Regions from separate parts of the Mesorhizobium sp. M0018 genome, predicted to be linked through region 1. Evidence: predicted binding sites of a transcription regulator. Region 1 holds the regulator's gene; each other region holds the start of a gene.
What was found. Region 1 encodes HrcA, which represses chaperone genes, less so after heat shock. Its sites were predicted from a motif close to GTTAGCACTCNCNNNNNGNGAGTGCTAAC; they were not measured.
Positions count from the first base shown of each region.

Region 2: a site for HrcA is predicted at 1,312-1,340, ahead of NKJ81_RS13810 (co-chaperone GroES). Genes of this name have one in related genera too.
Region 3: a site for HrcA is predicted at 1,974-2,002, ahead of NKJ81_RS17385 (co-chaperone GroES). Genes of this name have one in related genera too.

Region 1 is NZ_JAMYVL010000003.1:30,697-33,968, forward strand. Features, by position in the region: gene NKJ81_RS04670 (VOC family protein) at 1-200, opposite strand, end outside; gene rph (ribonuclease PH) at 234-950, opposite strand; gene hrcA (heat-inducible transcriptional repressor HrcA) at 1,096-2,208, shown strand; gene NKJ81_RS04685 (hypothetical protein) at 2,245-2,442, shown strand; gene NKJ81_RS04690 (PQQ-dependent sugar dehydrogenase) at 2,543-3,272, shown strand, end outside.
Region 2 is NZ_JAMYVL010000008.1:174,480-177,751, reverse strand. Features, by position in the region: gene NKJ81_RS13830 (hypothetical protein) at 132-347, shown strand; gene NKJ81_RS13825 (hypothetical protein) at 391-582, shown strand; gene NKJ81_RS13820 (DUF1488 family protein) at 613-879, opposite strand; gene NKJ81_RS13815 (hypothetical protein) at 876-1,148, opposite strand; gene NKJ81_RS13810 (co-chaperone GroES) at 1,391-1,729, shown strand; gene groL (chaperonin GroEL) at 1,829-3,272, shown strand, end outside.
Region 3 is NZ_JAMYVL010000011.1:97,779-101,050, forward strand. Features, by position in the region: gene groL (chaperonin GroEL) at 1-1,446, opposite strand, end outside; gene NKJ81_RS17385 (co-chaperone GroES) at 1,504-1,818, opposite strand; gene NKJ81_RS17390 (usg protein) at 2,158-2,427, shown strand; gene NKJ81_RS17395 (DUF982 domain-containing protein) at 2,543-2,812, opposite strand; gene NKJ81_RS17400 (hypothetical protein) at 2,950-3,162, opposite strand.

The DNA of each region.
Region 1 (3,272 bases):
AGCTTGGCGTCGGCCCGCGGCGGCACTTTGGTGGCCTCGGCATTGAAGATAAGCAGCACGCCGTCGCCGCAGCGGAAGAAGAGATGCCTGCCATCGACCTTACCGAGCAGATCGAGCCCGAGCACGCCCGAATAGAACCGTTCCGCGGCAGCAAGGTCGGTCACGTAGAGTGCTGATTCCAGGATTGCGGAAGGAGTCACAGGATCGCCAATCTCATCAATATTGGACCGCAGCTAAGCCACCGCCATTTGCTGCAAGCTGACCAGGCGCTGAATGCCTTTCTTGGCGAGCCCCATCAGCGCCGCGAACTGCTCTTCCGAGAACGGCTCGCCCTCGGCCGTGCCTTGGATCTCGACGATGCCGCCCTTGCCGGTCATGACGAAATTGGCGTCGGTGCCGGCCGAGGAATCCTCGATGTAGTCGAGGTCGATGACCGGCTGGCCATCATGGATTCCGCAGGAGATTGCCGCAACGTGATCCTTCAGCACCTTGCTCAGGCTCGCCATCTGGCGGGCTTCCATCCAGCGCAGGCAGTCGTAGAGCGCCACCCAGCCGCCGGTGATCGAAGCGGTGCGCGTGCCGCCGTCGGCCTGGATCACGTCGCAGTCGACGGTGATCTGCTGCTCGCCGAGCGCCTGCAGATTGACCACGGCGCGCAGGGAGCGGCCGATCAGCCGCTGGATTTCCAGCGTGCGGCCGCCTTGTTTGCCGGACGAAGCCTCGCGGCGCATGCGCTCGCCGGTCGAACGCGGCAGCATGCCGTATTCCGCCGTCACCCAGCCCTTGCCGGAGTTGCGCATCCAGCCCGGCACCTTTTCCTCCAGGCTGGCCGTACACAGCACATGCGTGTCGCCGAACTTCACCAGGCACGAGCCTTCCGCATGCTTGGAGACGCCGCGCTCGAAGGAGATGGGGCGCATTTCGTCGAATTGGCGTTTGGAAGGGCGCATTCAGGCTTCTTTCTTTCTTCGGAATCTTGGCCGGGGAATCTTGGCCGGCTTGTAGCCGCACGGGGCGTGACGCGCAAAGGAAAATGGACCGGTTGCGCCGACACCGCGGAAGTCTATATCTTCGGGGCGGAGGTTTTGGCTCGAAATGACAAAGGCAGTCGATCCCGGTTTGCAGTCGCACGTGCTCCCGTCGCACGCGCTGCAATCGCCCGCGCTTCAATCGCTCGACATGCGTTCGCGCGACATCTTCCGGCGCATCGTCGATTCCTATTTGAGGGATGGCGAGCCGGTCGGTTCGCGCAGCCTGTCGCGCATCCTGCCGTCGTCGCTGTCGCCGGCCACCATCCGCAACGTGATGAGCGACCTTGAGCATCTCGGCCTGATCTATGCGCCGCACATTTCGGCTGGCCGGCTGCCGACCCAGGCAGGCCTGCGCTTCTTCGTCGATGCTTTCATGGAACTTGGTGACCTCTCCGACGAGGAGCGCCGCACCATCGAGGCCCAGGTGCGCGCCTCCGGCTCGGGCGCGACGCTGGAGCATATGCTGACCGAGGCCAGCCAGATGCTGTCCGGCATGTCGCGCGGCGCCGGCCTCGTGCTCGCCGCCAAGAATGAGGCGGCGCTTAAGCACATCGAATTCATCCAGCTCGAGCCGACCAAGGCGCTGGCCGTGCTGGTCTCGCAGAACGGCGACGTCGAAAATCGCGTCATCGATCTGCCCGCCGGCATCACCATCTCGCAATTGCACGAAGCCTCTAACTTCCTCAACGCCCATATCCGCGGTCGCACCCTGGCCGAGGCGCGGGTCGAGATCGCCCGCATCAAGGAAGAGACCAGGGCGGCCCTCGACACGCTGTCGCAGGATCTGGTCGAGAAGGGCCTGGCGGTCTGGGCAGGCGCTGAAAGCGGCGTGCCTGGGCGGCTTATCGTGCGCGGTCGCGCCAATCTCCTGGAAAACGTCACTGCCCAGGCCGACATAGAATTGCTGCGGCATCTGTTTGAGGATCTGGAGACGCAGGATGGGCTGATCCAGCTTCTCGACCTCGCCGAGGCAGGCCCAGGCGTGCGCATATTCATCGGTTCGGAAAACAAGCTGTTTTCGCTGTCTGGCTCCTCGCTGGTGGTGGCACCCTATCGCGACAAGGACGCGCGTGTCGTCGGTGCGCTCGGCGTCATCGGGCCGACGCGGCTGAATTATGCGCGCATAGTACCGATGGTCGACTATACGGCGCAGCTGATTTCGCGCATGCTGAGCTAGGAGCCGCCGCGGGCCTGCCGCAAGGAGGAGAAAAGAATGGCGCTGGAATCGTTCAAGGCCCAGATCAGTCTGCTGCTCGAAGAAATGATCAACCAGCCAGAGGATCAGCACGAGGTACAAGAGCAGTTGCGCGAGAAGCTGCAAGAGATGCGGGCGATGGGTTTACCGCTGCCGGCCGATCTGGTCGCGCTGGAAAAGCGCCTCGACGACGACTTTTACGCCTCTGGCAACTGAACGGGTTCGGCTTCAAATCCTCGTGTGCTGGACGGCCGCTTGGAACGATCAATACCTGATGCCGTTTGCCCCTGTTCGAGGCGAATCCCGGAGGACGTTGATGATCCGATCTGGCGGCTTTGCGGCCTTGGGCGCTGCCCTCCTTGTTGCGACACCGGCAGCCGCCCAGCAGGCGGATCAGAATGTGCTCAAAGGCGAAGCCGCGTTTGGCGATTGGCACGCCGACAGGCCTGGCGTCCGACGCCTGATTGGGCCGCGAGACATGCCGGCAGCCGACCCCGCCCAATCCGCTTCGAACGGCGCCGGCGTGGCGGAACGGCCCGAAAGCGCCAAGCCAGAATTGCCGTCGGGCTTTTCGGCTGAAATGATCGCATCCGGCATCGTCAATCCACGTGTCGTGCGCGTCGCTCCGAATGGCGACCTGTTTGTTGCCAACAGCCATGCCGACCAAATACGCGTCTATCGTCTCGCCGAGGGCAGCGCCAGGCCCATCGAGAAAGCGATCTTCGCCAAGGGGCTCAATTATCCCTACGGCATCGCCTTCTATCCGCCAGGAGACAAACCGCAATGGGTCTATGTCGCGAACAGCGACAGCATCGTCCGGTTCCCCTATCGCGATGGCGACTTGAAGACATCCGGCAAACCAGAAACCATTGTCGCCCAAATCCCGTCGGGTGGTCACACGACCCGCGACATCGCCTTCTCGCAGGACGGCAAAACGCTTTATTTGTCGGTTGGCTCCGCCTCGAACGTCGCCGAGGATATAGGCAAGGAGCCAGATAGCGGCCTCGACGCCTGGGCCAAATCAAAGCCGCTTGGGGCGGCCTGGG
Region 2 (3,272 bases), on a different contig from region 1:
GACGCCCCGGCCGTCCGCGCCACGGACCCTTGAGGGTGATGCCAACCTGCGCGAAGTCATTTGGCATGCAGGAGTTCGAAAAAAGGATGCTATGACGATGTCTGGTTTCCAGACATTCGAGGTCGTTTTTCGTGCGCGAGCCGTCGCTGCTGCCTGTCTTCGGAAAGCTTGGGGCCAAGGCGCCGCCGGTCGCGATTGCGGCGTCGACCATGTCGATGACCGTCAAGAGTCTGGTCAACCACACTCGGGAGGTGCTCTCGGCGTACGGTAGCCTGGCCCTGAAGCTGTCCGTCGTTTTGTGGACGGTGCTTGTCGTGGCGGCAGTATTCTTCATCGCCCAGGCCTGATCGAGCGACATTCATTGATTGGGCGGAAACGAAAGGACCCAAGATGGCAAAGCGCTACGCGCTCCGTATGGAACATCCTCACAGCTGGACCGTCTTCGACGTCTTCACCGGCCAGCCGGCCGAGCTCAAGCAGCAACTCACGGCCAGTTTGAACACGCGCGATGCGGACGCGATGGTCGACCGGCTGAACGGTCGCGACGTCAAGCGGCGAGCGAAGGCGGACCGGAAGCCCTGACAAAGCGTCTTGTGGACGGATCGCGACGGACTAGCGAAAATCGGCCGCAGTCAGCACATATATGCTCCTGCGGGTGCGGGCATAGGCATTCCTGGCGACATCGTGGATCGAGTTGGAAGCCGTGTCGAAGGCTGCCAGGTAGGTAGCTTCTGAGGCCGCCGTTCCCGGCTGCATCTTGGAGATGGCATCGGTTGCGACAGAGAAGGAAATCTGGAACATCCCGTCATGGCCGACGAAGCGGATGCGTTTGCTTGCCTCGTCGTAGCTGCGGCTGGGATTGGGAAATGTCAGGCTCATGATTTCGCCTCCGTCGATGCAGATACGGCCTTCTTGACTGCCCGTGACGCCCGCTTCTTCTTTGGTGCGACCGGATTCAGAGCTTCCGCCGCGCGGTCCGCCTCTTCCTTGGCCAGTCGCAATTCCCTCAGCCTTGCCGTTTTGATGCTCCTCGCCTTGGCTTCCGAGAGATATTCGGCAGTTGCTTTGTTCCGCTCCGCCGTCTTCTTTTGATTTTCCATGAAGCGGGCCTGAGCTTTTTCCATGATGTTCTGATTGCCTTCGGCCATCGGTAAAATCTCCCTTGCAGCGAAAGTCGTGAATGTGAATTCACCATAAAATAGGTGTTCAAAGATAGAAATTCAATTTCATTAATATTCGGCAAGGCCCGAACACCAGGGGATAACCAGGCAAGATAATACGTTCAATATTTCATGTGCCCTATGAATATTTTTTGGCGCTCCTATCAATCGAGTGCCAGGGCGCCTATAGAGAGGGGCGGCCGCCTAAGCTGGCCCCAGAAAGAGTCCCCATGAAATTCCGGCCACTCCACGATCGCGTCGTCATTCGGCGCGCCGAAAGCGACACCAAATCCAAGGGCGGCATCATCATCCCCGACAATGCCAAAGAAAAACCGCAGGAAGGCGAAGTGATCGCTGTCGGGCCGGGCGCGCGGGACGAAAGCGGCGCGCTGATCCCGCTCGAAGTCAAGGCCGGCGACCTCATTCTGTTCGGCAAATGGTCCGGCACCGAGGTCAAGATAGACGGCGAGGACCTTCTGATCATGAAGGAGGCCGACATAATGGGCATCATCGAAAAAAGCGAGACGGGCATCATCGACAAGACCGTGGCTGCCAAGAAGGCCGCCTGATTGGAAGGCCGCGCGCGCTCCCGCGCGCGCAAAGGACGCTCCGAGCTTTGATTCAGGCGCTGCAAGCGCCTTGCCACGACAACCGAACTGGAAAAGATCATGTCTGCCAAGGAAATCAAATTCTCCACCGACGCGCGTGACCGCATGCTGCGCGGCGTCGAAATCCTCAACAACGCCGTCAAGGTGACGCTCGGCCCCAAAGGCCGCAACGTCATCATCGACAAGGCCTACGGCGCGCCGCGCGTCACCAAGGACGGGGTGGCCGTGGCAAAGGAAATCGAGCTTTCCGACAAGTTCGAAAACATGGGCGCGCAGATGGTGCGCGAAGTGGCCTCGAAGACCAACGACCTTGCCGGCGACGGCACCACCACCGCCACGGTGCTTGCCGCTTCCATCCTGCGCGAGGGCGCCAAATTCGTTGCCGCCGGCATGAACCCGATGGACCTCAAGCGCGGCATCGATCTTGCCGTCAGCGCCGTCGTCAAGGAAATTCAGGCGCGCGCCAAGAAGGTCAAGTCCTCAGGTGAAATCGCGCAGGTCGGCACCATTGCCGCCAATGGCGACACCAGCGTAGGCGCCATGATCGCCAAGGCGATGGACAAGGTCGGCAATGACGGCGTCATCACCGTCGAGGAGGCCAAGACCGCCGAAACGGAGCTCGACGTCGTCGAAGGCATGCAGTTCGACCGCGGCTATCTCTCGCCCTATTTCGTCACCAATGCCGAGAAGATGCGTGCCGAGCTGGAAGACCCTTACGTCCTCATCCACGAAAAGAAGCTCGGCAATCTGCAGGCACTGCTGCCAATCCTCGAAGCCGTGGTGCAAAGCGGCAGGCCGCTGCTGATCATCTCCGAGGACGTCGAGGGCGAAGCGCTGGCAACGCTGGTCGTCAACAAGCTGCGCGGCGGACTCAAGGTAGCGGCCGTCAAGGCGCCTGGCTTCGGTGACCGCCGCAAGGCGATGCTGGAAGACATCGCCGTGCTCACCGCCGGACAGATGATTTCCGAGGATCTCGGCATCAAGCTGGAGAACATCACCATAGACATGCTCGGCCGCGCCAAGCGCGTGCTGATCGAGAAGGACACCACCACGATCATCGACGGCGCCGGCGAGAAGACCACCATCCAGGCGCGCGTCCAGCAGATCAAGGGGCAGATCGAGGAAACCACGTCCGACTATGACAAGGAGAAGCTGCAGGAACGTCTCGCCAAGCTGGCGGGCGGCGTTGCCGTCATCCGCGTCGGCGGCGCGACCGAATCCGAGGTCAAGGAAAAGAAGGACCGCATCGACGATGCGCTGAACGCCACGCGCGCGGCCGTCGAAGAAGGCATCGTTCCCGGCGGCGGCGTCGCGTTGCTGCGCGCCAAGGCTGTGCTGAAGGGGCTGACCGGAGCCAATGCCGATGTGACGGCAGGCATCTCGATCGTGCTCAGGGCCCTTGAAGCGCCAATCCGGCAGATCGCCGAGAATTCCGGCGTCGAAGGTTCGATCGTCGTCGGCAAGCTCGCCGAGGGCAAGGATCACAATCAGGGCTTCGATGCCC
Region 3 (3,272 bases), on a different contig from region 1:
CTGCGCGTTCCAGCCATAGCCGAAGTCGGTCGTCTCGCGCAGCTTGCCGACGATGATCGAACCTTCGGCGCCGGCATTCTCGGCGATCTGGCGCACCGGCGCTTCGATGGCGCGACGCACGATGTCGACACCGGTCTTCTGATCGGGATTGTCGACGACGACATTATCGAGCGCCTTCGCCGCTCTCAGCAGCGCCACGCCGCCGCCGGGCAGGATGCCCTCCTCAACCGCCGCGCGTGTGGCGTGCATGGCGTCGTCGACGCGATCCTTGCGCTCCTTGACCTCGATCTCGGTCGAGCCGCCGACACGGATGACGGCGACGCCGCCGGCGAGCTTGGCCAACCGCTCCTGCAGCTTTTCGCGGTCGTAGTCGGAGGTGGTTTCCTCGATCTGCGCCTTGATCTGGCTGATGCGCGCATGGATTTCATCCTTGCGGCCGGCGCCGTCGACGATGGTGGTGTTCTCCTTCTCGATCAGCACCTTCTTGGCGCGGCCGAGCATCTCCAGTGTGACGTTCTCGAGCTTGATGCCGAGGTCCTCCGAGATCGCCGTGCCGCCGGTCAGGATGGCAATATCCTCCAGCATGGCCTTGCGGCGATCGCCGAAGCCCGGTGCCTTGACGGCCGCGACCTTCAGGCCGCCGCGCAGCTTGTTGACGACCAGCGTCGCCAGCGCCTCGCCCTCGACGTCCTCGGCGATGATCAACAGCGGCTTGCCGGATTGCACGGCGGCTTCGAGCACAGGAAGCATGGCCTGCAGGTTGGACAGCTTCTTCTCGTGGATCAGCACATAGGGTTCTTCGAGTTCGACGCGCATCTTATCCTGATTGGTGATGAAATAGGGCGAGAGGTACCCACGGTCGAACTGCATGCCTTCGACCACTTCCAACTCGGTCTCAGCGGTCTTCGCTTCCTCGACAGTGATGACACCCTCATTGCCAACCTTTTCCATCGCCTCTGCGAGGAAGCGGCCGATCTCGGCATCGCCATTGGCAGAGATGGCGCCGACCTGAGCGATTTCGTCGTTCCTGGTCACCTTGCGGGCATTGGATTTCAGGTCGGCGACCACGGCGTCGACCGCCTTGTCGATGCCGCGCTTCAAATCCATCGGGTTCATGCCGGCAGCGACCGCCTTGGCCCCTTCCCTGACAATGGCCTGAGCAAGAATCGTCGCGGTCGTGGTGCCATCGCCTGCGGTGTCGCTGGTCTTCGAAGCAACTTCGCGGACCATCTGAGCGCCCATGTTCTCGAACTTGTCCTCGAGCTCGATCTCTTTTGCCACCGTCACGCCGTCCTTGGTGATGCGCGGCGCGCCGAACGATTTGTCGAAGACAACGTTGCGGCCCTTGGGACCGAGCGTCACCTTCACCGCATTGGCAAGCATATCGACACCGCGTAACATCTTCTCGCGGGCTTCGGTATGAAATTTCACATCTTTGGCAGCCATTGGAACACTCCTCGATAGGCAGCTTTTCGTTGACTGGAATGCTTGTTCAGGCCCCGCTCAGGCAGCCTTCTTCATTTCGCCCGTGGCTTCGATCACGCCCAGCACGTCGCTCTCTTTCATGATGAGCAGATCCTCGCCATTGAGCTTGATCTCGGTGCCGGACCATTTGCCGAACAAAATGCGGTCGCCGACCTTGACGTCGAGCGGCTGCAATTGGCCGCTGTCGTCGCGCGCGCCCGGACCGGCGGCAATGACCTCGCCCTCCTGCGGCTTCTCCTTGGCGGTGTCGGGGATGATGATGCCGCCCGCGGTCTTTTCGTCGACCTCGATGCGGCGGACCAGGATGCGGTCATGCAATGGACGGAACGCCATGTCGTTCTCCTCTCGGGACAAACAGATTTTCGAACATCCTCCTGACCGGACCGGCAATATCGGCCCGGCACGGGGTGCGCGATCTCTTCTTCAGGCATCGCGCGCATACGAACTAGTCGCGCTTTTTTCAGCTTTCAAGAGGATCATGCAAAAATTTTAGCACTCGACACCTGAGAGTGCCAATACGCTGTAATTGTTCGCACATTCGCCGTTTCCGGCGCGATGACCCGGCCGGATTTCCAAATCTGTCCGTCTCCTGAGCCGCTTGCCGGCGGCTGGAACCTATGTGGAAGGCGAGGCGTTTTGCAGACCGAGGTTCATTGGGAAAGGAAGGATTGCATGACCAGCAGGGACTTTCAGCTCCAGATGCAAGGGTTTGGCCTCACCACGGCGGAGATCCACTACCGCCTGCCCGATCATCGAAGCCTGCTTCAGCTCTATATCTGGCAGGAATACGATATCGCCCCTGATTTCCCGACGCTGAAGCATTTCCTCGATTTCTGGGAGCGCGAGATCGAAGGCCCGCTGCATTCGGTGCGCGTGGCTCATCACCGTCTGATCCAACCGTCCGAATGGCGGGCCGTAAATGGCATTATCACCGTCCACTGAGGAGCAAGCCGATCTGCCGCCAGACAGCAAACAAAGTGCCTCCGAAGCGGGGGAGAGGGGTAGCTGACTCTCCCCCACTTTGTTTTGGATCTCACAATATCGGAGGGCGTCCGGACTAGCCGGCGTGGTCGACAGGCTTGCGGGCCGCTGCGAGCAATCCAGCCTTGCGCGCCGCCCTGACGAAGGCCTTGCGCGCATCACGCGCGGTGCGCCAGCCGTCGAGCGCGTCGCGGCAGGTCCGATAGGCGGCGCGCCAGCTCCGGCCGCGTGCACGGTCCGGCCACTGCTGGCGCATGCATTCGATGGCTTCCCAACTGCTGGCGACCTTGCGCTCGCTGGATTGGAATTTCAACGTGATCGGCTCGGCGAAGCGGACGTCGTCCATCACTTCCTCCTTGTTTTCTGATCGTCTTCTTGTTTGAGCAAGCAACGTTATGCTGGCGGCACCGGCGGCCGGCCGGCGCCGCTGAAGGACATGGTTCGTCCCTTTGCGCGATTCAAGAGCATCGCGGCAGCAGCCGGTTATTCCTCCTCGTCCGGCCCTTGCAGCAGTTCGATCAGCGTCGCTACCCTTGCCGTCGGCAGCGGTCGGCCCTCGTTCACCAGCGCCTCGTCGGCGGCGATCCAGGCCAGGGCCTCGCGCAATTCCTGGACCGTCCCGTCCGTCGCCGCAATGTCGGCGATCACGGCTTCGTCGACCGGGCCCAGCACAGAAATGATCTCGTCGCGTGTCATGGTCAGCTCCATCTGCGAGTGCCGGGAACGGGCCCGGCAACACAAGAAATCTGGGTCTTGACCTGCTGCAGACAATAACCGGCCGGGGAAGTCAGCGTTGGCAATTGAAA